DNA from 4 places in the Diaphorobacter sp. genome. Region 1 is predicted to be linked to each of the others. Evidence: predicted binding sites of a transcription regulator. Region 1 holds the regulator's gene; each other region holds the start of a gene.

The links. The regulator sigma-54, encoded in region 1, starts transcription at its own class of promoters, with help from an activator protein. The targets are predictions, from matches to a motif close to TGGCANGNAANCTGCTTT.
Region 2: a site for sigma-54 is predicted at 3,372-3,389, ahead of AB7E35_RS06340 (DUF4114 domain-containing protein). Genes of this name have one in related genera too.
Region 3: a site for sigma-54 is predicted at 2,683-2,700, ahead of AB7E35_RS11750 (DVUA0089 family protein). Genes of this name have one in related genera too.
Region 4: a site for sigma-54 is predicted at 3,256-3,273, ahead of AB7E35_RS04765 (TorF family putative porin). Genes of this name have one in related genera too.

The regions. Positions count from the first base shown of each region.
Region 1 is NZ_JBFWLZ010000014.1:26,597-31,889, reverse strand. Features, by position in the region: gene AB7E35_RS07010 (THUMP domain-containing class I SAM-dependent RNA methyltransferase) at 1-143, opposite strand, end outside; gene AB7E35_RS07005 (acyl-CoA thioesterase) at 140-583, opposite strand; gene AB7E35_RS07000 (RNA polymerase factor sigma-54) at 602-2,191, opposite strand; gene lptB (LPS export ABC transporter ATP-binding protein) at 2,254-2,985, opposite strand; gene lptA (lipopolysaccharide transport periplasmic protein LptA) at 3,069-3,731, opposite strand; gene AB7E35_RS06985 (thiol:disulfide interchange protein DsbA/DsbL) at 3,881-4,537, opposite strand; gene AB7E35_RS06980 (SPOR domain-containing protein) at 4,598-5,245, opposite strand; gene argS (arginine--tRNA ligase) at 5,258-5,293, opposite strand, start outside.
Region 2 is NZ_JBFWLZ010000012.1:36,610-41,902, forward strand. Features, by position in the region: gene AB7E35_RS06320 (acyl-CoA ligase (AMP-forming), exosortase A system-associated) at 1-976, opposite strand, end outside; gene AB7E35_RS06325 (acyl carrier protein) at 1,059-1,319, shown strand; gene AB7E35_RS06330 (hydrolase 2, exosortase A system-associated) at 1,330-2,232, shown strand; gene AB7E35_RS06335 (hydrolase 1, exosortase A system-associated) at 2,229-3,182, shown strand; gene AB7E35_RS06340 (DUF4114 domain-containing protein) at 3,442-4,197, shown strand; gene AB7E35_RS06345 (GNAT family N-acetyltransferase) at 4,263-4,808, opposite strand.
Region 3 is NZ_JBFWLZ010000035.1:18,534-23,826, reverse strand. Features, by position in the region: gene AB7E35_RS11760 (ATP-dependent helicase) at 1-1,346, opposite strand, end outside; gene AB7E35_RS11755 (AEC family transporter) at 1,491-2,465, shown strand; gene AB7E35_RS11750 (DVUA0089 family protein) at 2,779-3,384, shown strand; gene priA (replication restart helicase PriA) at 3,510-5,293, opposite strand, start outside.
Region 4 is NZ_JBFWLZ010000008.1:42,216-47,508, forward strand. Features, by position in the region: gene AB7E35_RS04755 (methyl-accepting chemotaxis protein) at 1-1,457, opposite strand, end outside; gene AB7E35_RS04760 (YifB family Mg chelatase-like AAA ATPase) at 1,538-3,079, opposite strand; gene AB7E35_RS04765 (TorF family putative porin) at 3,339-4,058, shown strand; gene glnK (P-II family nitrogen regulator) at 4,079-4,417, shown strand; gene AB7E35_RS04775 (ammonium transporter) at 4,444-5,293, shown strand, end outside.

The DNA.
Region 1 (5,293 bases):
TCGCGCCAGGAGGCGCGCAGCAGCACGCCAGCGCGGCCGACCAGCAGGTCTTGCCCGGCCAGGCCGGTGAGGCCGTGCACTTCGTCGGCCAGATAGCCCTCGACGCCGGCGGCGCAGGGCAGAAACAGTTGCAGTTGGTTCATTGGGGCGGTGCAGCGCGCTGCAGCAGCAGCTGGCGCACGGGTTCTGGGATGGGCGCGGGCTTGCGCGCCGCGCGGTCGATAAAGACGATGCCGGTCTTGCCGCGCGCCACTTCGCGGCCCTGGGTTTTTTCGGTCAGGCAAAACACCAGGTCGAAGCCGTAGCGGTTGAAGTCCTGCGGCGTCATCTGCACGCGCAGCGTCTCGCCGTGAAAGGCCTCGGACTTGTACTGCGCCAGCATGTCGCCGACCACGGTGGCCAGGCCGGCCACGTCGGCCTCGGTGTAGCCCAGCGACTTGAAAAAGCGCACCCGCGCCTCGGACACCAGGCTGAGCAGCTGCGCGTTGTCCAGGTGACCGCCCTGGTTGACGTGGCTGATGTACACCTGCAGCTCGGTGCTGAAGCCGAAATGGGCGGGAAGATCGAAAACAATGCGTGCCATGGGTTTTTTGCTACTTTTTTAGAGGGCTTTGCGCAGGTTGGCCGGGGCGATCTTGAGCGCCTCGCGGTATTTGGCCACGGTGCGGCGCGCGCACTCGATGCCTTGCTCCTTGAGCATCTCGGCGATCTGGCTGTCCGACAGCGGCTTGTGCGGGTCTTCGGCGGTGACCAGCTGCTTGATCAGCGCGCGCACCGCCGTGCTGGAGGCATTGCCGCCCGTCTCGGTGCCCAGGCCCGAGCCGAAGAAGTATTTCAGCTCGTACGTGCCCTGGGGCGTGGCCATGTATTTGGCGGTGGTCACGCGGCTGATGGTGGACTCGTGCAGGCCCAGCTCGTCGGCAATGTCGCGCAGCACCAGCGGGCGCATGGCCAGCTCGCCGTGGGTGAAGAAGTTTTTCTGCCGCTCAACGATGGCGCGCGACACGCGCAAGATGGTGTCAAACCGCTGCTGGATGTTCTTGATGAACCAGCGCGCCTCCTGCAGGCGCTGCTGCAGCGCCTGGTGGCCTTCGCCCCGGCCACCGCGCAGGGCGCTGGCGTACACGTCGTGCACGCGCAGGCGCGGCATCACGTCGGGGTTGAGCTGCACGCTGAAGCTTTGCTGCGCGCCGCGGCCGGTCTTTTTGACGATCACGTCGGGCACGATGATGTGGCGGTCCACATCGGCAAAGCGCCGGCCGGGGCGCGGCTCCAGCCGGGCGATCAGCGCCATGGCGGCGCGGGTGCAGTCTTCGCCGCAGCCGCAGGCCTGCGACAGACGGCGCACGTCGCGCCTGGCCAGCAGGTCCAGCGGCTGGCGGCAGATGGCCAGCGCGGCCCGGACGACCTGCGGGTCGCCCTGCTCGTCCTGGTCCATGGCGTGCAGCTGCAGCGTCAGGCATTCGGCCAGGCTGCGCGCGCCCACGCCGGCGGGCTCCAGGCTTTGCAAAAGGCGCAGCGCCACCGTGAAGCGGTGCACCAGTTCATCGAGCTGCCCGGGGTCGTCGCTGCCCGCCAGGCTGGCGGCCAGGGATTCGAGCGGCTCGTCCAGGTAGCCGTCGTCGTTGAGGGATTCGATGAGAAAGCGCAGCGCCGCCATGTCCAGCTCGGACAGGCGCAGCGACAGCGCCTGGCGGTGCAGGTGGGCGGTGAGCGTCTCGTGGCCGTGGGCAAAATCTGCGGCGTCGGCCTCGTCGCCGTCTGCAGCGCTGGCGCCGTTGCGCGTGGGGGCATCGCCGCCCCATTCGGCGTCGTCGGGCGCCATGTCCAGGGCGCCGTCGCCTTCCCAGTCTGCGGGCTCGTCGGCCATGGCGTCAGCGGCGTCGGGGGCTGCGGGTTCAGCATCATTTTGGCCTTCAGCGCTTGTCTTGTCAGCGCTACCAGCTATTGAATATGTAGCATCTTCGGACTGGCGGTCATCCTCGCTCACGGGCGTGTCGGACTGCGGCAGGCCGAACTCTTCGCGCGGTGCCTCATCGAGCGCGCGCTCCAGAAAGGGGTTGTCGTCGAGCATCTGCTCGACTTCCTGCGACAGCTCCAGCGTGGACAGTTGCAACAGGCGAATGGACTGCTGCAGCTGCGGCGTGAGCGCCAGGTGCTGCGAGACGCGCAGGGACAGGCCGGGCTTCATGGCTGCGCGCCCGTCGCCGGGTCACTGCGGTTGCTGCGGCCCATGGGCTTCACTTGCGGCCTTCACATGCGGAAGTGCTCGCCCAGATAGACCCGGCGCACTTCCGCGTTGTCCACAATGTCCGACGGCGTGCCCCGCGCCAGCACCTGGCCATCGCTGATGATGAAGGCGTGGTCGCAGATGCCCAGCGTTTCGCGCACGTTGTGGTCGGTGATCAAGACACCGATGCCGCGCTCTTTCAAAAAACCGATGATGCGCTGGATCTCGATCACCGCGATCGGGTCGATGCCGGCAAAAGGCTCGTCCAGCAGGATGAAGCGCGGCTGCGTGGCCAGCGCGCGGGCAATCTCCACGCGCCGGCGCTCGCCGCCCGACAGTGCCAGCGCGGGTGACTTGCGCAGGTGATCCACGCGCAGCTCCTGCAGCAGCGCGGTGAGGCGGCGCTCCACTTCGGCGCGCGGCAGCGTCTGGCCGGCCTGGTCGGTCTGCAACTCCAGCACCGCGCGCACGTTGTCCTCGACGTTGAGCTTGCGGAAGATGGATGCCTCTTGCGGCAGATACGACAGCCCCAGGCGCGAGCGCCGGTGGATGGGCATGTTGGTCACGTCCTGCCCATCGATGCTGATCTGCCCGCCGTCGCAGGGCACCAGGCCCACGATCATGTAAAACGACGTGGTCTTGCCTGCGCCGTTGGGGCCCAGCAAGCCGACCACCTCGCCTTTTTGCACGGACAGCGACACGTCCTTGACCACCTTGCGGCTGCCGTAGGACTTTTGCAGGTGCAGCGCCTGCAGGCGGCTGGTTGCCGGCGCAGGCGCTTGGCCGGCAGGGGTTGCCGTGGACGCTGAAGGGGCGCGGACTTCGCTCACGGCCGCGCTCACTTGGCGCCGTCCAGGCGGGGGCTGGCGCGCAGCACCGGCGGCTCGGTACGCGCAGGCGGCGTTGCAGCGCCCGGTGCGGGCTCCTTGGGCGCGAGCACGGCGCGCACCCGCCCGCCAGGCGTGCCCGCGGCGGTGCCGGCGGGCGCGGTTTTCTGCCCGTCCACCGTGAACACGTCGGTAAGGTTGTTATAGACGATGAGCGCGCCGGTCAGCTCGTCGGTCAGCGTGGCCTCGCGATAGCGGCGCAGCTCGGCGCGGCGGATGAGCTTTACGTTGTCGGCGCGCCCGTCGTATTCGATGACCTCGCCCTCGCCCTCGACGAATTCATCGGGCGCGCCCGGCGGCGTATCGCGCTTTTGCCGGAAGAAGGCACGCTTGCCCGCCTCGGCCGTCACCACGCCGTACTGAAAGCCGTCGGCATCCTGGCGCACCTCCAGCTGCGCGCCGCGCAGCACGATGGTGCCCTTGGTCATGACCACGCGGCCGGTGAAAACGCTGGTCTGCTTGAGCTCGTCATGGCGCAGCGCATCGGCCTCGATGTTCATGGGCTTACCGCGGTCGGCTTTTTCAGCATGTGCGCCGGGCGCAAAGGCCAGCGCAAGGGTCAAGGCCAGGGCCAAAGCTTTACGCATTGAGAGGGTGGGCAGGCGGGTATTCATAGGGCACGATTCTTGCGGGCATTGTACTGACGCGCTGGAAAAGCAAGCAGCAGTTTTAGCGATCCGCTGGCGGGCACGCCGGATGCGGCAAATCACAACAAAAAACGCGCCACTGGGGCGCGTCTTGAATGGGAAAGCCAGAGGCCCCGTCAGCCCTTGCGCGCCAGCCCGGCCAGGTATTCCACCACCTGCAGCACGCTTTGCATGCTGCCGGCCATAGTGCCGTCGGTGTAGTAGCGGCCCGCCACGCCCATCGAGGGCACACCCTCCACCTGGTAGGCCTCTTGCAGTTGCGAGGCCTTGCGCACCTGGTTAGCCACGGTGAAGGAGGCATAGACCTCCTTGAACTTGGCCACGTCCACGCCTTGCTTGGCCACCCAGTCAAAGATCAGCTCGTCTTTGTTGAGCGGCTGGCGCTCCACATGCACAGCGCGGAACACCCGGGCGTGCAGCTCGGGCAGCTTGCCCATGCCTTCCAGCGTGTAGTACAGCTTTTGCTGCGGCACAAAACTGGAGTTGAAGGCCACCGGCACGCGGCGGATGTGCAGATCCTTGGGCGCGGCCTTGCTCCACGCTTCAAAGCTGGGCTCGAAGGTATTGCAGTGCGGGCAGCTGTACCAGAAGAACTCGATCACATCGATCTTGCCGGCGGGCGCTTCAGAGGCTGCGGGCTTGCTCAGCTTGGCGTAGTCCTTGCCTTCCTTGAACTGGCGCGGCTGCGCCAAGGCGGGTGTGGCAAGGGGCAGGCCCAGCGTGGCGGCGGTGGCCGCCGATGCGGCGGAGAGGGAAAACTCACGGCGTTTCATAGGTGGGTATGGCTTGGGTGACGATGGAGATGGTTGTGAGCGTGGCCAGGTGGCAAAAGTTCAGCGCTGCACGCGCACCAGTGCGGAATCCAGGCCGGCGCCGTCGAGTTTTTCCTTCAGCGATTCTGCATCGTCGCGCTTGGCAAACGGGCCTACGCGCACGCGAAACACCGTGCGGCCGTTTTGCTCGCGCTCGCTCACGCGGGCCTCCCAGCCCAGCATGGCCAGCTTGGCGCGCTGCGCGTCGGCATCTTGCTGCGTGCGAAACGCGCCGGCCTGCACGAAGTATTCAAACGGGTCTGCGCCCACCGGTGGCGCGGCATTGGCCCTGGCGCGCGCCAGATCGCCCAGCGGGTCGGCCGACGCCGGGGCCGGCCGTGCGGCCGAAGCCCGCGCCGTGGGTGCAACCGCCGCAGCCGAGGCCGCCTGCTGCGCAGCAGGAGCGGACACTGCAGGCGCATCGGCAGCGGGCGCATCAGCGGGCTGCGCCACGGGTTTTACCGGGGTTTTGCCGTACAGAGGGGCGTTGGGGTCCCAGTTTTTGTTGCGCTGCGCCTCGTCCTGGTCGGTAGAGCGCAAGGTGGGCTTGCTCAAGAAGGGCACCGGAACCTTGGTCACATAGACGGCCACGGCCAGCGCGCACCCCAGGCCCACAATGATCCCGAGGATGAAGCCAACGATGGTGCCGCCGCGTTGCTGTTTTTTCATATCAGTGCTTGCTTACATTCTGGCTGGCGCAGACACGCCCAGCACCGC
Region 2 (5,293 bases), on a different contig from region 1:
ACCCGTACATCAGATAGGGGGCGGCCGCAGGCGCCAGGCTGCGCAGGCGCTGCAGCGTGGCCCGGGGCATGCGCCCGCCGGTGTTGGCAAAGTAGCGCAGGTGCTGCACGGCCGCAGCCGGCCAGTCGAGCGCTGCCAGTTGCATGTACAGCGGCGGCACGGCCGTCAGACCGGTGACCCGCTCTTGCGCCATGGCCTGCAGTACGTCGCGCGCCAGCAGGTAATTGAGCAGCACCACGCGCGCGCCCACCAGAAATGCCGTGGTGAGCTGGCTGAAGCCGGCATCAAACGACAGGGGCAGCACGGCAAGCAGGGTGTCGCCGGCATGGTTGCCAAGATAGCCGGCCACGCTGACGGCGCCGGCCACCAGGTTGCGGTGCGACAGCACCACGCCCTTGGGCCGTCCCGTGCTGCCGGAGGTGTAGAAGATGACCGCCACGTCCATGTCCAGCACCCGGGGCAGGCCGGCCAGCGGGCTGGCAAGCACATCGGCCCAGCCGTGCAGCGCGGCGCCGCCAGGCAGGTCAACGGGCGGGCCATCGTCCACCAGCACCACATGCTGCAGCCCGGGACAATCGCCCAGCGCTGGCGCCAGGCTCGCCAGCCGCGCCGCCGAGGTCACCAGCACCTGCGCCTGCGCGTCCTGCAGGATGTGCGCCACCTGCCCGGCTTTGAGCACCGGGTTCACCGGCACCAGCACCGCGCCCGCAGCCGGCGCGGCAAAACTGGCCACCACGGTCTGCACCCGCTTTTCCAGATACACCGCAACGCGCGCGCCGCGCTGCAGCCCCAGGGCCACAAGGCCTGCGGCGCAGCGCTCGATCTGCGCCTGCAACTGGGTGTACGAGAGATGCTCACCGTCCAGAGTCAAGGCCGTTCCGGCAGGCCAGCAGGCTGCCGCCCGGGCGGGCAGCTCGTGCAACAAGGCAGGGGGAATCCCCCTGAGGAAGTCCGGCGCTTGGGGCATGCGGCGCATGTTAAGCGAAGGCCGGGCGCCGTGGTTGCGCCTTTGGGGCTCTGGCATCAAACTGCAGTTTTTCTGCGCACACCGCCCCGCCATGAACCTGACCGAACAAGTCCTGCATGTGCTCGATCATGCCCTCAGCCTGCAAGGACGAGCCGCCGCCTTTGATGCCAACACCCCGCTGCTGGGTGCGCTGCCCGAGCTCGACTCGATGGCCGTGCTGGCCGTCATCACCGGGCTGGAGAACCACTTCGGCATCAGCTTCAGCGACGACGAGCTGCATGGCGCGGTTTTTGCCACCGTGGGAAGCCTGTGCGAGCTGGTGGATCGGGCGCTGGCCCGCCAAGAGCCATGACGGCGCGGGCATGAACGCCCCTGTCCTCCGCGGATTACCCCGCGCATTGCGCCCCGCCCTGCCCCAGGCCTTTTTTTTGCCCATCGGCGCGGGGCAGCGCTTTTGCCTCTACCACCCGCCGCAGGGCATTGCACCTCGGGGGCGCGTGCTCTACCTGCATCCCTTTGCCGAAGAGCTGAACGCCAGCCGACGCGTGGTGGCGGCGCAGGCGCGGGCGCTGGCGCAGGCCGGGTTTGGCGTGCTGCAGATCGACCTGCTGGGTTGCGGCGACAGCAGCGGCCACTTTGCCGACGCCAGCTGGGCCGACTGGCTGCAAGACGCGCAGCAGGCCCTGCACTGGCTGTCCGCGCAATGCTGCGGCCCGCTGTGGCTGTGGGGGCTGCGATCGGGCGCCCTGTTGGCGGCGCAGTTGGCGGCGCAGTTGGCGGCGCATTTGGCAGTGCCATTGCAGGGCGGCGATGGCGAGCCCGTCCACCTGCTGCTTTGGCAGCCCGTCACCGGCGGCCGGCAGATGCTGCAGCAGTTTTTGCGCCTGCACGCGGCCAGCCAGTGGCTGGGCAACAGTCACGCGGACCAGGTACAGCCATCGCAGGCGCTGGCCCAGGGCCAGGCCGTCGAGATTGCCGGCTATGTCTTGAGCCCCCGCCTGGCCCAGGGGCTGGACGATGCGCGCATGCCCAGCCCCGCATCGCTGCGCGCCGGGCGGCTGGTGTGGCTGGAAGTGTCGCCGCCGCCGACCGCCACACTCAGCCCCGCCACAGACAGGCAGATCAGCGCCTGGCGTGCGGCAGGCTGGCAGGTGCAGGCGCAGGCGGTTGCGGGCCCATCCTTTTGGCAGACCGTAAACACTGACGAGGCGCCCGGCCTGATGCACGCCACCCTGGCTGCGCTGGACTGCCCGCCCATGCCATGAACACCGCACAGCAAACCCTGCAAACGCCAGCGGTGGTGGAACGCGCCGTCCAGATCCGTGGCAATGACGCCGGCAACGACGACGGCCAGGGTTTTGACATGCTGGGCATCCTCACCCTGCCTGCGCCGGGCATGGCGGGGCGCGGCGTTGGCGTGGTGGTGGTGGTGGGCGGCGCCCAGTACCGCGTGGGCAGCCACCGGCAGTTTGTGCAATTGGCGCGCCGACTGGCTGCGGCAGGCTACCCGGTGCTGCGTTTTGACCTGCCGGGCATGGGCGACAGCCCCGGCGCGCCCGTGCCGTTTGACCGCACCGCCCCCCACATTGCGGCGGCGGTGGATGCGCTGCTGCAGTCAGCCGCCGTTGGGCGCACGGTGCTTTGGGGGCTGTGCGACGGGGCATCGGCCAGCCTGCTGTACATGCAAGCCACGCAGGATGCACGCGTATGCGGCCTTGCGCTGCTCAACCCCTGGGTTCGGTCCGAGGCCAGCCTGGCACGCACGCACGTCAGGCATTACTACCGCCAGCGCCTGCTGGATCGCGACTTCTGGCGCAAACTGGCCGCGGGCGGCATAGGCTGGGCAGCGCTGCGCGGCATCTGGCACAACCTGCGCGCGATGCGGCAACCGGCGGCGCAAACGAGTTCATTTCAGGAGCGCATGGCGCAAGGCTGGCAAGGGCTGGAAGGCAAAATCATGCTGATTTTGAGCGAGCACGACCTGACGGCTCGGGAGTTTCTGGAGTACGCCGCCACACACCCCGACTGGCGCCATGCCCTGCTGCACCCGGGCGTCCGCCGTCATGACATCGCCGGGGGCGATCACACCTGCTCGCGTCCAGCGAACCAGCTGCAGGTGCAGGAGCTGACCCTGGCCTGGCTAGCCGGCATGGAGCAGGCCCAGCCTGCGCCCTGCCCCCAGCCGCCTGACGCCGGCGCTGGCGCTGGCAGCTGACTGCAGTTTTCGCCTTGAATCCCGGATGTCACGTCGGGCGCAGCTTTTTCGCGGCAAGGGGAGCAGCATTGCATCCAGCAGCCAGGCCCCGGGTGACCGCTGGTAACACTGCTGACAACACGGCTGTCAAACGTCAGTTTCTTTAACACTTAGCCAGACAAAAATTTGCAAGTCATTGTTTTCATTAGCTGGCATGCAAACTGCTTGACCAAGCCATGCCCACTATCCGGTGGCCTGCCACCAGAAAGAAAAGCCCATCATGAAGACTCTGACCACCCTGTTCGCCTCCGCACTGCTTGGCCTGTCTGGCGCTTCTTATGCCGCCACCGTGTTGCCCGGGCCCGAGACACCGCTGCAGACCATCATCAACAACGCCTACCAGGCGGCAGGCACGCCCCTGGCCGCAGCGCCTGATGTGAACGCAGCCCAGGCATTCGCAGAGCTTTTCCAGGTCGAGGCTTCCGGCGTATCCGCTGCCACCATGATTTTGGAGATCAGTGGTGGTGCCAGTGCCAATACGTTCGGCATTTACGACCCCTACAACACGGCAGCCCGGTTGCAGCTGTTCTCGGGCGCCGCCAGCAGCGGCAATCAGGTGGCTATCACGGTCAACAGCTCCAATCTGTTCATGGCGATCGACCTCACCAACCCGGGCCTGCTGGGTATGGCATCGTTCACGTCCGCCACGTTCGGCTACTACCTGAGCGGGCCTGGCGGCACATTCTTTTCGCAGGCCGACCTGAACGGCGGAAACGAGCAGATGGTGAGTTATCGCGGCGATGGCGACATCGTGGCGTTCCCCAACCGCCTGCCCAGCGCATGGGGCCCGTCCAGCTATCTGCTGGCCTGGGAAGACGCATCCTTGTCCGCCGGCTCGGATCGGGACTACAACGACATGGTGGTTTACGTTGAATCGGTGACCAAGGTGCCCGAACCTGGATCGCTGGCGCTGTTGGGTCTGGGCCTGTCTGGCCTGGCACTGGCGTCACGGCGCAGGCAAAAGAACAGGCAGTAAGCCGCATTGCCGGTTAGTGATGACGCGAATAAGAGGGGTGGCTTGGGCCACCCTTTTTTTGTCTGTCAGGTGCCGGTTTGCGGGCCTGCCGGCGCGCGCAGCAACCGCCCCGCAAAATGTCGGCTTGCCGCCAGCAAGCCCGAGACGCGGCGCGGGTCAAATGCCAATAGTCCCACCCGCTCGCGCCGCAAAGCCATCCAATCGCGCTTGTAGGCGTCGTCGCCGCTGAGATAGTCCACTTCTCGTACCCGATCCACGTCCATGACGTGCTGCATCAAGGCCGCGGTCAGCACCGATCCGGCAGACAGCTTTTCGTGCCCCTTTACATAGGCTAGTTTGTAAATGCTGGCCTTGCCATCACACACCAGCCAGACCTGGGCTGCCAGTGGCTGCTGGCCCAGCCACAACACGCCCAGCCGCAGCCAGCCCCGTTGCGCCGCCATATGCATCAGGGCTGGCATGAAGTGCGGACAAGGTTCAGCTTGCTTCCAGCTTTGGGCATACACCGCCAGGTAAGCGGCCAGGCAGGCTTGCAGCCCGGGTGATTCATCGGCCTGGATGTCAATGCGCCAGTCTCCCGCCCGGCTCAGCCGCTTGCGTGCTCGCTCCACGGTGTGCTGCAAGGCCGAAGGGCGCTGCTGCCAATAATCTTCAAACCCCTTGTCCGACACTGGCTGGTGCCAATTACCGAAACAGAAAAATCGGCTGGTCCAATAACCTGCATCACGCAGGCCTGTCTGCCACCCTGCCAGCCAGGTGCTGTCTGCATCCAGGGGTTGTAAACGCAGCACGCTGGCGTGAGGCAATCGCCGCAACCCCTGCGCTGCCGCCAGCCAATCTGCAGGGCCAATATTTTCAATCGCCCGCTCAGAGCCCACCGGGCCATAAATGCCGCTGTAGTAGTTACTCACGGCACACAAGGGGCCATTTGCAGACTCTTGCATCAGCGGCAAGTGCACCAGATCACCGCTGCGTGAGCTCACCGCCAAATCACCTTGCCAAATAGGACGACGCACCAAGCCGTGCGCCAGCAAATTGGCAAACCAAACCTCTGTCTGAAAGACCTCGTCAGGCACGAAACCTCCATAAAACGCCG
Region 3 (5,293 bases), on a different contig from region 1:
CCGCGCTTGGGAATCACGGCGGGTAGCATGGCGTTGAACAGCGCGCCGAACATGCTTTGCTTGTGCTGGGTGGCAAATTCGCCCAGGGCGCCCAGCGTGGTGTGGCCTATGCCGCGGCGCGGGCTGGTCACCGCGCGCAAAAACGCCGGGTCGTCATCATTGTTGATCCACAGGCGGAACCAGGCGCACAGGTCGCGGATTTCGGCGCGGTCAAAAAAACTGGTGCCGCCTGACACTTTGTACGGAATATTGGCCTTGCGCAGGGCTTTCTCGAACGGCTTGGCCTGGTGGTTGGCGCGGTACAGGATGGCAAAGCTCTTCCAGGCCGGAGGCGGGTTGGCCGCGGCGCGCAGGCTTTGGATGCGGGCCACGGCGCGTTCGGCCTCGTGCTCTTCGTTGTCGCAGTCCACCACGCGCACGGGCTCGCCCTCGCCCAGTTCGCTGAACAGCGTCTTGGGAAACAGCTTGGGGTTGGGCCCGATGACGTGGTTGGCCGCGCGCAGGATGGCGCTGGTGGAGCGGTAGTTCTGCTCCAGCTTGATGACCTTGAGCTGCGGAAAGTCCTGCGGCAGTTTTTTCAGGTTGTCCAGCGTGGCGCCGCGCCAGCCGTAGATGCTCTGGTCGTCGTCGCCCACGGCGGTGAAGCGGGCGCGCTCGCCCACCAGAAATTTGAGCAGCTCGTACTGCGTGGCGTTGGTGTCCTGGTATTCGTCCACCAGCACATGGCCCAGCAGGCGCTGCCACTTCTCGCGCACTTCGGGGTGCTGGCGCAGCAGGCGCATGGGCATGCCGATCAGGTCATCAAAGTCCACGCTCTGGTAGGCGCTCAGGCGCTCCTCGTAGCGCTGCATGATCAGGGCGATGCTGCGCTCGTGGTCGTCCTTGGCCAGTGCCAGCGCCTTGCGCGCGTCCCAGCCCTGGTTCTTCCAGGCGCTGATGGTCCACTGCCACTGGCGCGCGGTGGCCAGGTCGGTGGTGCCGCCTGCGCAGTCCTTCAGGATGCCGGTCACATCGTCCTGGTCCAGGATGCTGAAAGACGGCTTGAGGCCCAGCACATGCCCGTCCTCGCGCACCATGCGCACGCCCAGCGCGTGGAAGGTGCACACCAGCACGTCTTTGGCGGCGCGGCCGATCAGCCCGGTGGCGCGCTCGCGCATCTCGGCCGCGGCCTTGTTGGTGAAGGTGATGGCGGCAATGCGCCGGGGCGCAAGACCCGTCTCGATCAGCCGCGCGACCTTGTGCGTGATCACCCGCGTCTTGCCCGAGCCCGCGCCCGCCAGCACCAGGCACGGGCCTTCGGTGTAATGCACTGCCTGGAGCTGGGCGAGGTTGAGACCTGCGGACATGGGGTGGGTTTGCGCGGAGGGCGACGGAAAGTGCCGCAGAAAGTGCCGATGAGAGGCTGCGGGAAACAGCGCGCAATGATACCGGCGCCGCCCGGCGTCCACCCACGCGGCCCAGTGCTTGCGGAGGGCGCCACAATCGCGCCCGTGCTGTCCGTCTTGCTGATCACCTTTCCTTTCTTCGCCCTGGTGCTGTGCGGCTACCTGGCCACGCGCGCCGGGGCGCTGCCGGTGGCCGCCATCGGCGGGCTGAACAGCTTTGTGCTGTACTTTGCGCTGCCCGCCATGCTGTACCGCTTTGGCGCGCAAACGCCCATCGCCCAGCTGCTGGACCCGGCTGCGGCGGGCGTCTATCTGCTGTGCGCGCTGATCATGGTGGGGGGCACGGTGGCCCTGACGCTGCGGCGCCGGGGCTGGAACGACGCGGCCTTTGGCGCGCTGGTGGCCGCCTTTCCCAACTCCGGCTTCATGGGCGTGCCGCTGCTGGTGGCGCTGCTGGGCGAGCACAGCGCCGGCACCGTCATCCTGACCCTGGCGGTGGACATGGTCATCACCACATCGCTGTGCATCGCCTTGTCGCGCCTGGGCGGCGGGGGCGACAACGGCGCGGATGGCGGGGGTGCCCACGGTGTGGGCGTGGCGCTGCGCAACGCGCTGCGCGGCATGGCCGCCAACCCCATGCCCTGGTCCATCGTGTTGGGCGGCGTGGCGTCGGCCCTGCAGTGGCAACTGCCCGAACCCGTGGACAAAACCCTGGCCATGCTGGCGGGCGCGGCGTCGCCCGTGGCGCTGTTCACCATCGGCGCGGTGCTGGCGCGGTCGCAAATGAACCAGCATGAATACGTGCCGCCCGGCCAGTACGTGCCCATTGCGCTGGCCAAGCTCATCGCGCACCCGCTGCTGGTGTGGTGCGTGGGGCGTGCCGCCGTCGCACTGGGGTTTCAGATCACGCCTTTCACCCTGACCGTGCTGGTGCTGCTGGCCGCACTGCCCAGCGCCAGCAACGTGGCGCTGCTGGTCGAGCGTTTCGGCGCCCACGGCGGGCGCGTGGCGCGCGTCATTCTGGTGAGTACGGCGCTGGCGTTCTTGAGCTTCTCTGCCGCAGTGGCGCTGATGACCTGAGCGCTTTGTTTTTGATAGCTGGTGGCGCCCGGTTGACAAGGGCTTATGGGAAAAATCCAGCACATGAATGGGGTCGTATCAATGGGGGCGGATTCCCGTTTCCTGTCGCCGCAGTGTCGATCCGCTTTACACCTGTGCCTCTTTGGGCGGGGTGGGGGCTTGTTGCAATACCTGCAAGTGTTTGATCTGTAACGAATCGAACCAGTCTGCGACCGTATGGCATGCAATGTGCTTGATTGCGCCTGTGCCCACAGCCGCCGTGCTGAACCGATCCACGGGCACTCATTCATCTCAACAAGCACCAGGAAGTCCCATGACCCAGTTTTCCAGATTTGCGCTTGCCGCTGCGCTCGGTATGGCCGGGTTTGCAGCCCATGCCTTGCCTGTGGCGTCTGTCGGCGCGGGCAGTGCTGCCACTGCGCAAGTCCTTGACGCAAGCCTTTTTTCGACCAACTTTGTTGCCACGGTGACCAACTCGACCACGCAGCCGCACGTCGAGGTCACGCGGTCGGGGCTGCAGACTGCCTATGACTTCTACACTTTTGGCACGTCCGGCGGGTCTGTCACGATCGACTTCGACAGCATCAACCAGACCGACATGGAAGTGGGCCTGTGGAACGCTGCAGGACTGCTGCTGGCGGCAAACGACGACTACAGCTACGACGGCAGTTTCATCCTCGATGCGGCCATCCTCAACTTCAATGTGGCTGCGGGTGACTACTTCATCGGGGTGTGCCGCTTCAGTTGCAGCTTTGGCAACAACTTTGCCGTCAGCGGCAGCGCGCTGGGTAGCAACGGCGCCTATGTGATGAATGTGTCGGCCAACCAGAACCAGGTGCCCGAGCCTGGCACGATGGGCTTGATGGGGCTGGCGCTGGCGGGCCTGGGCGTTGCCGCGCGGCGCTCGAAAGTGCGCTGAGCAAAAACAATGGGGGCAGATTCCAATTTTCCCCGTTGCTGCGGATTGCTTCGCTTTTGATAGCTGTCAGCGCTTGATGTGCAAGCGTTGGAGCCCTAAATCACCTCATACCATCGCAAGCCACCTCAGATCACCTGCGGGTCCACGTCCACCAGCCAGCGCACCAGGCCGCGATGGCGTGGGCGCTCTGCGTGCAGCAGCGGCTGCCACGCCGCCAGAAAGCGCTGCAGCGCGGCGCGGCTCGCGCTTTCCAGCAGCATCTGGGCGCGTTCCACGTTGGCCACGCGCTGGATGGTGAGCGGCACGGGCGGAAACAGGAACACTTGATCCAGCCCCGGCAGGTTTGCGCCGCGCGCGGCGTCGCAGGCCGCCTGCAAAAAGGCCTGGGCCGCTTCCTGCGCGCGGGCGTCGGCGCGCACCAGGGCCTGGTGGGTGAACGGGGGCATGCCGGCTTCTTTGCGCTCGGCCAGCTGGCGCGCGGCAAAGGCGGGGTAGTCGTGGCGGCGCAGCGCGGCATAGACCGCGTGGTCGGGGTGCCAGGTTTGCACCCACATCTCGGGCGCGCTGCCCTGCGCGGCCACGTAGCGCGCGTCGCGCCCGGCGCGGCCGGCGGCCTGCATCAGCAGGGCAAACAGGCGCTCGGGCGCACGAAAGTCGCTGCTGAACAAGGCCCCGTCGGGCTGCACCGCTGCCACCAGGGTGATGCGCCGGAAGTCATGCCCCTTGGCCACCATTTGCGTGCCCACCAGCACGTCCACCTCGCCGCTGTGCACCTGGGCCAGTTGTTCCTCAAGTGCGCCCTTGGCGCGGGTGGTGTCGGCGTCGATGCGCGCCACGCGGGCGGCGCGGCGATCGGGCGTGATCACGTTGCGCAGCAGGGCGGCCAGTTGTTCCTCCAGCTGCTCGGTGCCGCGGCCCAGGGGCAGGATGTCGGGGTTGCCGCAGCCGGGGCAGGCGCGCGGCACGCGCTGGGCCGCGCCGCAGTGGTGGCAGCGCAGCGTGCGGTCGATCTTGTGGAACACCTGGTGGGCGCTGCAGTGCGGGCAGTCGCTTTTCCAGCCGCAGTCGTGGCAGTGCAGCACGGGCGCATAGCCGCGGCGGTTGAGCAGCACCAGGCATTGCTCGCCGCGCTCCACCCGTTCGGTGATGGCGGCCAGCAGCGGCGGTGAGAACACAGCACCGCGTGGCTGCTGGCCCATGTCCACCAGGCGCAGGCGCGGCAGGCCGGCTTTGTCAGCCTGATGGGCGGCAGGCCTTGGGTCTGGCCGGAGGCCCTCACCCCCGCCCTCTCCCAGGGGGAGAGGGAGTAATACCGGCGCTACCGTGCGCTCACCCGAACCCGCACCGTCGTCCGCTGTCGTACCTCCACCCGCATCCGCGCCGATGCGGCTGGGCATGTGCAGGCGCAGGTAGCGCCCGGGGCCGCCTTCGGCCGTGGGGATGCTGGCGTGCCAGCTTTCCAGCGACGGGGTGGCGCTGCCCAGGATCACCTTGGCGCCCTGTTCGCGCCCGCGCCATACCGCCAGGTCACGGGCAGAGTAGCGGGCGCCCTCTTGCTGCTTGTAGCTGGCGTCATGCTCCTCATCCACCACGATCAGCGCCAGCCCCGGCAGGCTGGCAAACACCGCCATGCGCGTGCCCAGCACGATGCGCGCGGCGCCCGTGTGCGCGGCCAGCCAGCTTTTCAGGCGCTGGGGGTGGGTCATGCCGCTGTGCATGCTGACGACGGCGGCGTCGCCGTACTGGGGCGCAAACCGCTGGCGAAAGCGCGCCTCCAGCTGCGGGGTGAGGTTGATCTCGGGCACCATCACCAGCGCCTGCGCGGCGGGGTGGGCGGCCAGGGCGCGCTGCACGCAGTGCAGATAGACCTCGGTTTTGCCGCTGCCGGTGCTGCCAAACAGCAGAAAAG
Region 4 (5,293 bases), on a different contig from region 1:
TCGACCAGCGCGGCGTTTTGCTGCGTGACCTGATCCATCTGCGTGATGGCCTGGTGCACCTGCTCGATGCCGCTGCTTTGCTCCTGGCTGGCGGCGCTGATCTCGGCCACCAGGTCGCTCACGCGCTGCACGCTTTGCACGATGGCGTCCATGGTGCGGCCGGCTTCGGCCACCTGCTGCGAGCCTTCTTCCACCTTGGCCACCGAATCGGTGATCAGCCCCTTGATGTCCTTGGCCGCACCGGCGCTGCGCTGCGCCAGGGCGCGCACCTCAGATGCCACCACGGCAAAGCCGCGGCCCTGTTCGCCAGCGCGGGCGGCTTCCACGGCGGCGTTCAGCGCCAGGATGTTGGTCTGGAAGGCAATGCTGTCGATCACGCCGATGATGTCGGCGATCTTGCGGCTGCTGTCGTTGATGGCGCCCATGGTCTGCACCACGCCCGCCACCACCTGGCCGCCCTGCACGGCAGTTTGCGACGCGGATGCCGCCAGCTGGTTGGCCTGGCGCGCGTTGTCGGCGTTTTGGCGCACGGTGCTGGTCAGCTGCTCCATCGATGCGGCGGTCTGCTGCAGCGAGCTGGCCTGCTCCTCGGTGCGCGACGACAGGTTTTGGTTGCCCGCATCCAGCTGGCTGGACGCCGTGGCGATGCCGTCGGCGCCCGCGCGCACGCGCGCCACCACCTGCGACAGATTGGCGTTCATCTCCTGCAGCGCCTGCAGCAGCTGGCCGGTCTCGTCGCCGCGGCTGGCATGCACCTGGCTGGTCAGGTCGTTGGCCGCCACGGCGCGCGCCACCTGCACCGCCTGCGCCAGCGGCTGCGTGATGCCGCGCGTGAGCCACCAGGCGCAGCCCGCGCCCGTGGCCACGCCCAGCACCCCCAGCACGATCAGCCACAGCCGGCTTTGGTCGTAGGTGGCGTTGATGTGCTGCGCGGTGCCGTCAATGCGTGCGCGCTGCATGTCCAGCAGGCGCTGGATGAGGGCGGTGTACTTGTCGGTGGCGGGCAAAAACACCTGGGTCAGCAGGCGCTCTGCTTCTTCGGCCTGGCCGTCGGCCTTGGCCTTGACGGCCTCGTTGCGCGAGGACAGGTAGGCCTTGCGCGCCTCCTGAATCTCGGCCCACAGGGCTTTTTCTTCGGGGCTGGTCAGCAGCGGCTCGATGCGCTTGACCAGCTCGGCCGACTCGCGCGTGGTGGTGGCGGTGTCGGATGCGAAGAACTGCGCCAGCGACGGGTCGGAGCTTTTGGCAATGGCGCTGGTGCGGCGCGCGGCGCTGTACACATAGCGGTACCAGTCGCTGATCATGCGCTCCACGGCCAGGGGCTGCTGCGTCATCTCGCTGGTGGCCTGTGCCACGGTCTGCAGCCGCCACAGGCCGAAGGCGGTCATCAGCGCCATCAACAGCAGGACGAGCGCAAAGCCGCCTGCCAGGCGGGCTCCGATACTGAGGTTCTTCATGAATGCTCCCTGACTTCTGAAAGTTGAACGTGAAACGGTGGCCACGCCCGCAGCCGGGGTGGTCCAGGCGTGACTGCGTTTCAGGCGCCGGCGGCGCGCAGCACGCGGCGGTACTGCACCGCCTCGGCCACATGGGCCACGGCCACGGTTTCGCTGCCGGCCAGATCGGCAATGGTACGCGCCACCTTCAGGGCGCGGTGCGTGCTGCGCGCCGACCAGGCCAGCCGCGCGGCAGCCGCCTGCAAAAAGCGCGCGGCGGCGTCGTCCAGCGCGGCCAGGCGATCCAGTTCGCGCCCGTGCAGCGCCTGGTTGGGCGTGCCCTGGCGCTGCATGGCGCGCTGGTGCGCGGCGGCCACGCGCTCGCGCACGGCGCTGCTGGTCTCGCCGGGCGGCGCGCCCAGCAGTTGGTCGGCGGGCAGGGCGGGCACTTCTACATGCAGGTCGATGCGGTCCAGCAGCGGGCCCGACAGCTTGCCCTGGTAGCGCGCCACCTGGTCGGGCGTGCAGCGGCAGGCGCGCTGGCTGGACCCCGCAAAGCCGCAGGGGCAGGGGTTCATGGCGGCCACCAGCTGAAAGCGCGCCGGAAACTCGGCGCGCTGCGCCGCGCGGGCGATGGTGATGCGTCCGCTCTCCAGCGGCTCGCGCAGCGCCTCCAGCGCGCTGCGGGCAAATTCGGGGAATTCGTCCAGGAACAAAACGCCTTCGTGGGCCAGCGATATCTCGCCGGGCCGTGGCGGCGATCCACCGCCGACCAGCGCCACCGCGCTGCAACTGTGGTGCGGGCTGGCGGTGGTGCGCTGCATCCACTGCGCGGGGCTGAAGCGCCCGGCCAGGCTGGCGATGGCCGCGCTCTCCAGCGCCTGCTCCACCTGCATCGGCGGCAGCAGGCCGGCAAAGCGCTGCGCCAGCATCGACTTGCCCGAGCCCGGCGGCCCCACCAGCAGCAGCCCGTGGCCGCCCGCGGCGGCGATCTCCAGCGCGCGCCTGGCGGCGGCCTGGCCCTTCACGTCGGCCAGGTCGGGGCCGCCGGTGGCGGGCTGCGGCGGCGTGGGCTGCAGGCGCTGCCAGCCGCCGTCGTCATCGGGCTCGGGTGCGTGCGCGGCGGCGGGCAGAAACTGGCGCACCACGTCCAGCAGGTGGCGGGCGCGGTAGATCTCGGTGCCGGGCACCAGGGCGGCCTCTTCGGCGCTGCCCGGCGGCAGCACCATGCGCACGGGCTGGTTCAGCGCGCGCAGCGCCAGGCTGGTGGCCAGCGCGCCGCGCACCGGGCGCAGCTGGCCCGACAGCGACAGCTCGCCCGCAAATTCCCAGCCCGCCAGCCGGGCCGCGTCGATCTGCCCGCTGGCCGCCAGGATGCCCAGGGCAATCGGCAGGTCAAAGCGGCCCGAATCCTTGGGCAGGTCGGCCGGCGCCAGGTTGACGGTGATCTTCTTGTTGGCCGGAAACTCCAGCCCCGCGTTTTGCAGCGCCGAGCGCACGCGCTCGCGCGCCTCTTTCACCTCCACGTCGGCCAGGCCCACCAGCACAAAGCTGGGCAGTCCGTTGGCCAGATGCACTTCGACGGTGACGGCGGGCGCCTGCAGGCCCAGCAGGGCGCGGCTTTGCACCAAAGCAAGACTCATGGTGACGGTTCTTTCCGGGGCGGATGTGTCATGGCGGTGCGCCGGGCCGCTGGCGCAGCGTTTTGGCACCAGGCTGGTGCGCGCCGCCGCCGCTGGCGGGCCCGATGGCCGCACAGTTGCTGCCAAATGTACCTTGGTGGTGCACCGCCGGCGCCTGGGCGGGGGCGCGGCGGTGCTGGCACGGTCTGTGCATCAGACCGCTTGTCATCCATCACGCAACCCCACCGGAGGAACCATGAACCGCTCTATCCACAAGTCCATGACCCTGCGCCTTGCCGCGGTCGCCCTCGCCGCTGCAGTGCCTGGACTGGCCAGTGCCCAGCTCAGCGCGAATGTGTCGCTGACCAGCAACTACAAGTTTCGTGGCCAGGACCAGGACGTGAACCGCATCAAGGGCTTCAGCCCGGCCATTCAGGGCGGTTTTGACTACAGCTTTGAAGGCACGGGCTTTTACCTGGGCAACTGGAACTCCAGCGTGGACTGGCTGCCGGGCAACGCGATCGAGGCCGACTTCTACGGCGGCTACAAGTTCAAGGCCGGTGGGCTGGACATGGACGTGGGCGCGCTGACCTACGTCTATCCCGGCAACACCAGCGGCAACACCACCGAGCTGTATGGCGCGGCCACCTGGGGGCCGCTGACGGCCAAGTATTCGCACACGGTGTCCAAGGACTACTTCGGCTGGGCAGGCGCCAAGACCTCCAGCAACCGCGGGCGCAACACCGGCTACCTGAACCTGGCGTTTGCCCAGGAGGTGGCGCCCAGCATCACGCTCAAGGCCGCCGTGGGCTACACGCGCTTTTCTGGCGACATCAAGGATCTGGGCGTGCCCAACTATGTGGACTACAGCCTGGGCGGCGCCTATGACCTGGGCGACGGCCTGTCGCTGTCTGCCGCCGTCGCGGGCGCCAACAAGAAAGGCTTTTTTGGCGACGCCAACAAGGCCCGCGTGATCGTCGCCCTTACCAAAACGATGTGAACTGATCCGAGGAGCCCATCATGAAAATGGTCACCGCCATCATCAAACCCTTCAAGCTCGACGAGGTGCGCGAGGCGCTGTCGGACATCGGCGTGCAGGGCATCACCGTCTCCGAGGTGAAAGGCTTTGGCCGCCAGAAGGGCCACACCGAGCTGTACCGCGGCGCCGAGTACGTCGTGGACTTTCTGCCCAAGGTGAAGATCGAGGCCGCCGTGGCCGACGAGCTGGTGGATCGCGTCATCGAGGCCATCGAAGGCGCGGCGCGCACCGGCAAGATCGGCGACGGCAAGATTTTCGTGTCGCATCTGGAGCAGGTGGTGCGCATCCGCACCGGCGAGACCGGCCAGGACGCCCTGTAACCCCCCACCCGTCAAGGAGAAACACCATGAAAAAACTGTTGGCTTCCCTTCTGTTGGGGCTCAGTCTGTTGTCCGGCGGGCCGCTGGCACTGGCCCAGGCCCCGGCCTCCGCGCCTGACGTGGCGGCATCGGTATCGGCTGCGGCAGAGCCCGCGCCCGCCGCTGCCATGGCCGCCGCACCGGCGCCCGCCGAAGCGCCCTTGCCTGCGCCTGTCGCCGAGCCGCCCGCGCCCAGGATCGACTCCGGCGACACCGCCTGGATGCTGACCTCCACGCTGCTCGTCATCCTGATGATCATCCCGGGTCTGGCGCTGTTCTACGGCGGCCTGGGCCGCAGCAAGAACATGCTGTCAGTGCTGATGCAGGTGTTTGTGGTCTTTGCGCTGGTGTCACTGCTGTGGGCCATCTACGGCTACAGCCTGGCGTTTGCGGGCGAAGGCAAGTGGGTGGGCGACCTGTCCAAGCTGTTCCTGAAGGGCGTGACCCAGGAGACCTTCGGCGCGCTGGCGACCATCCCCGAGTACGTGTTCGTCGCCTTCCAGGGCACGTTTGCGGCCATCACGGTGGCGCTGGTCGTGGGCTCGTTCGCCGAGCGCATCAAGTTTGCCGCGGTGCTCATCTTTGCGCTGCTGTGGTTCAGCTTCAGCTATGTGCCCATGGCGCACATCGTGTGGGGCGGCGGGCTGCTGGCGCAGGATGGCGCGCTGGATTTCGCGGGCGGCACCGTGGTGCACATCAATGCGGGTATTGCCGGCCTGGTGGGCGCCTACATGGTGGGCAAGCGCATCGGCTTCGGGCGCGAGGCGTTCACGCCGCACTCGCTCACGCTGACCATGGTGGGTGCCTCGCTGCTGTGGGTGGGCTGGTTCGGCTTCA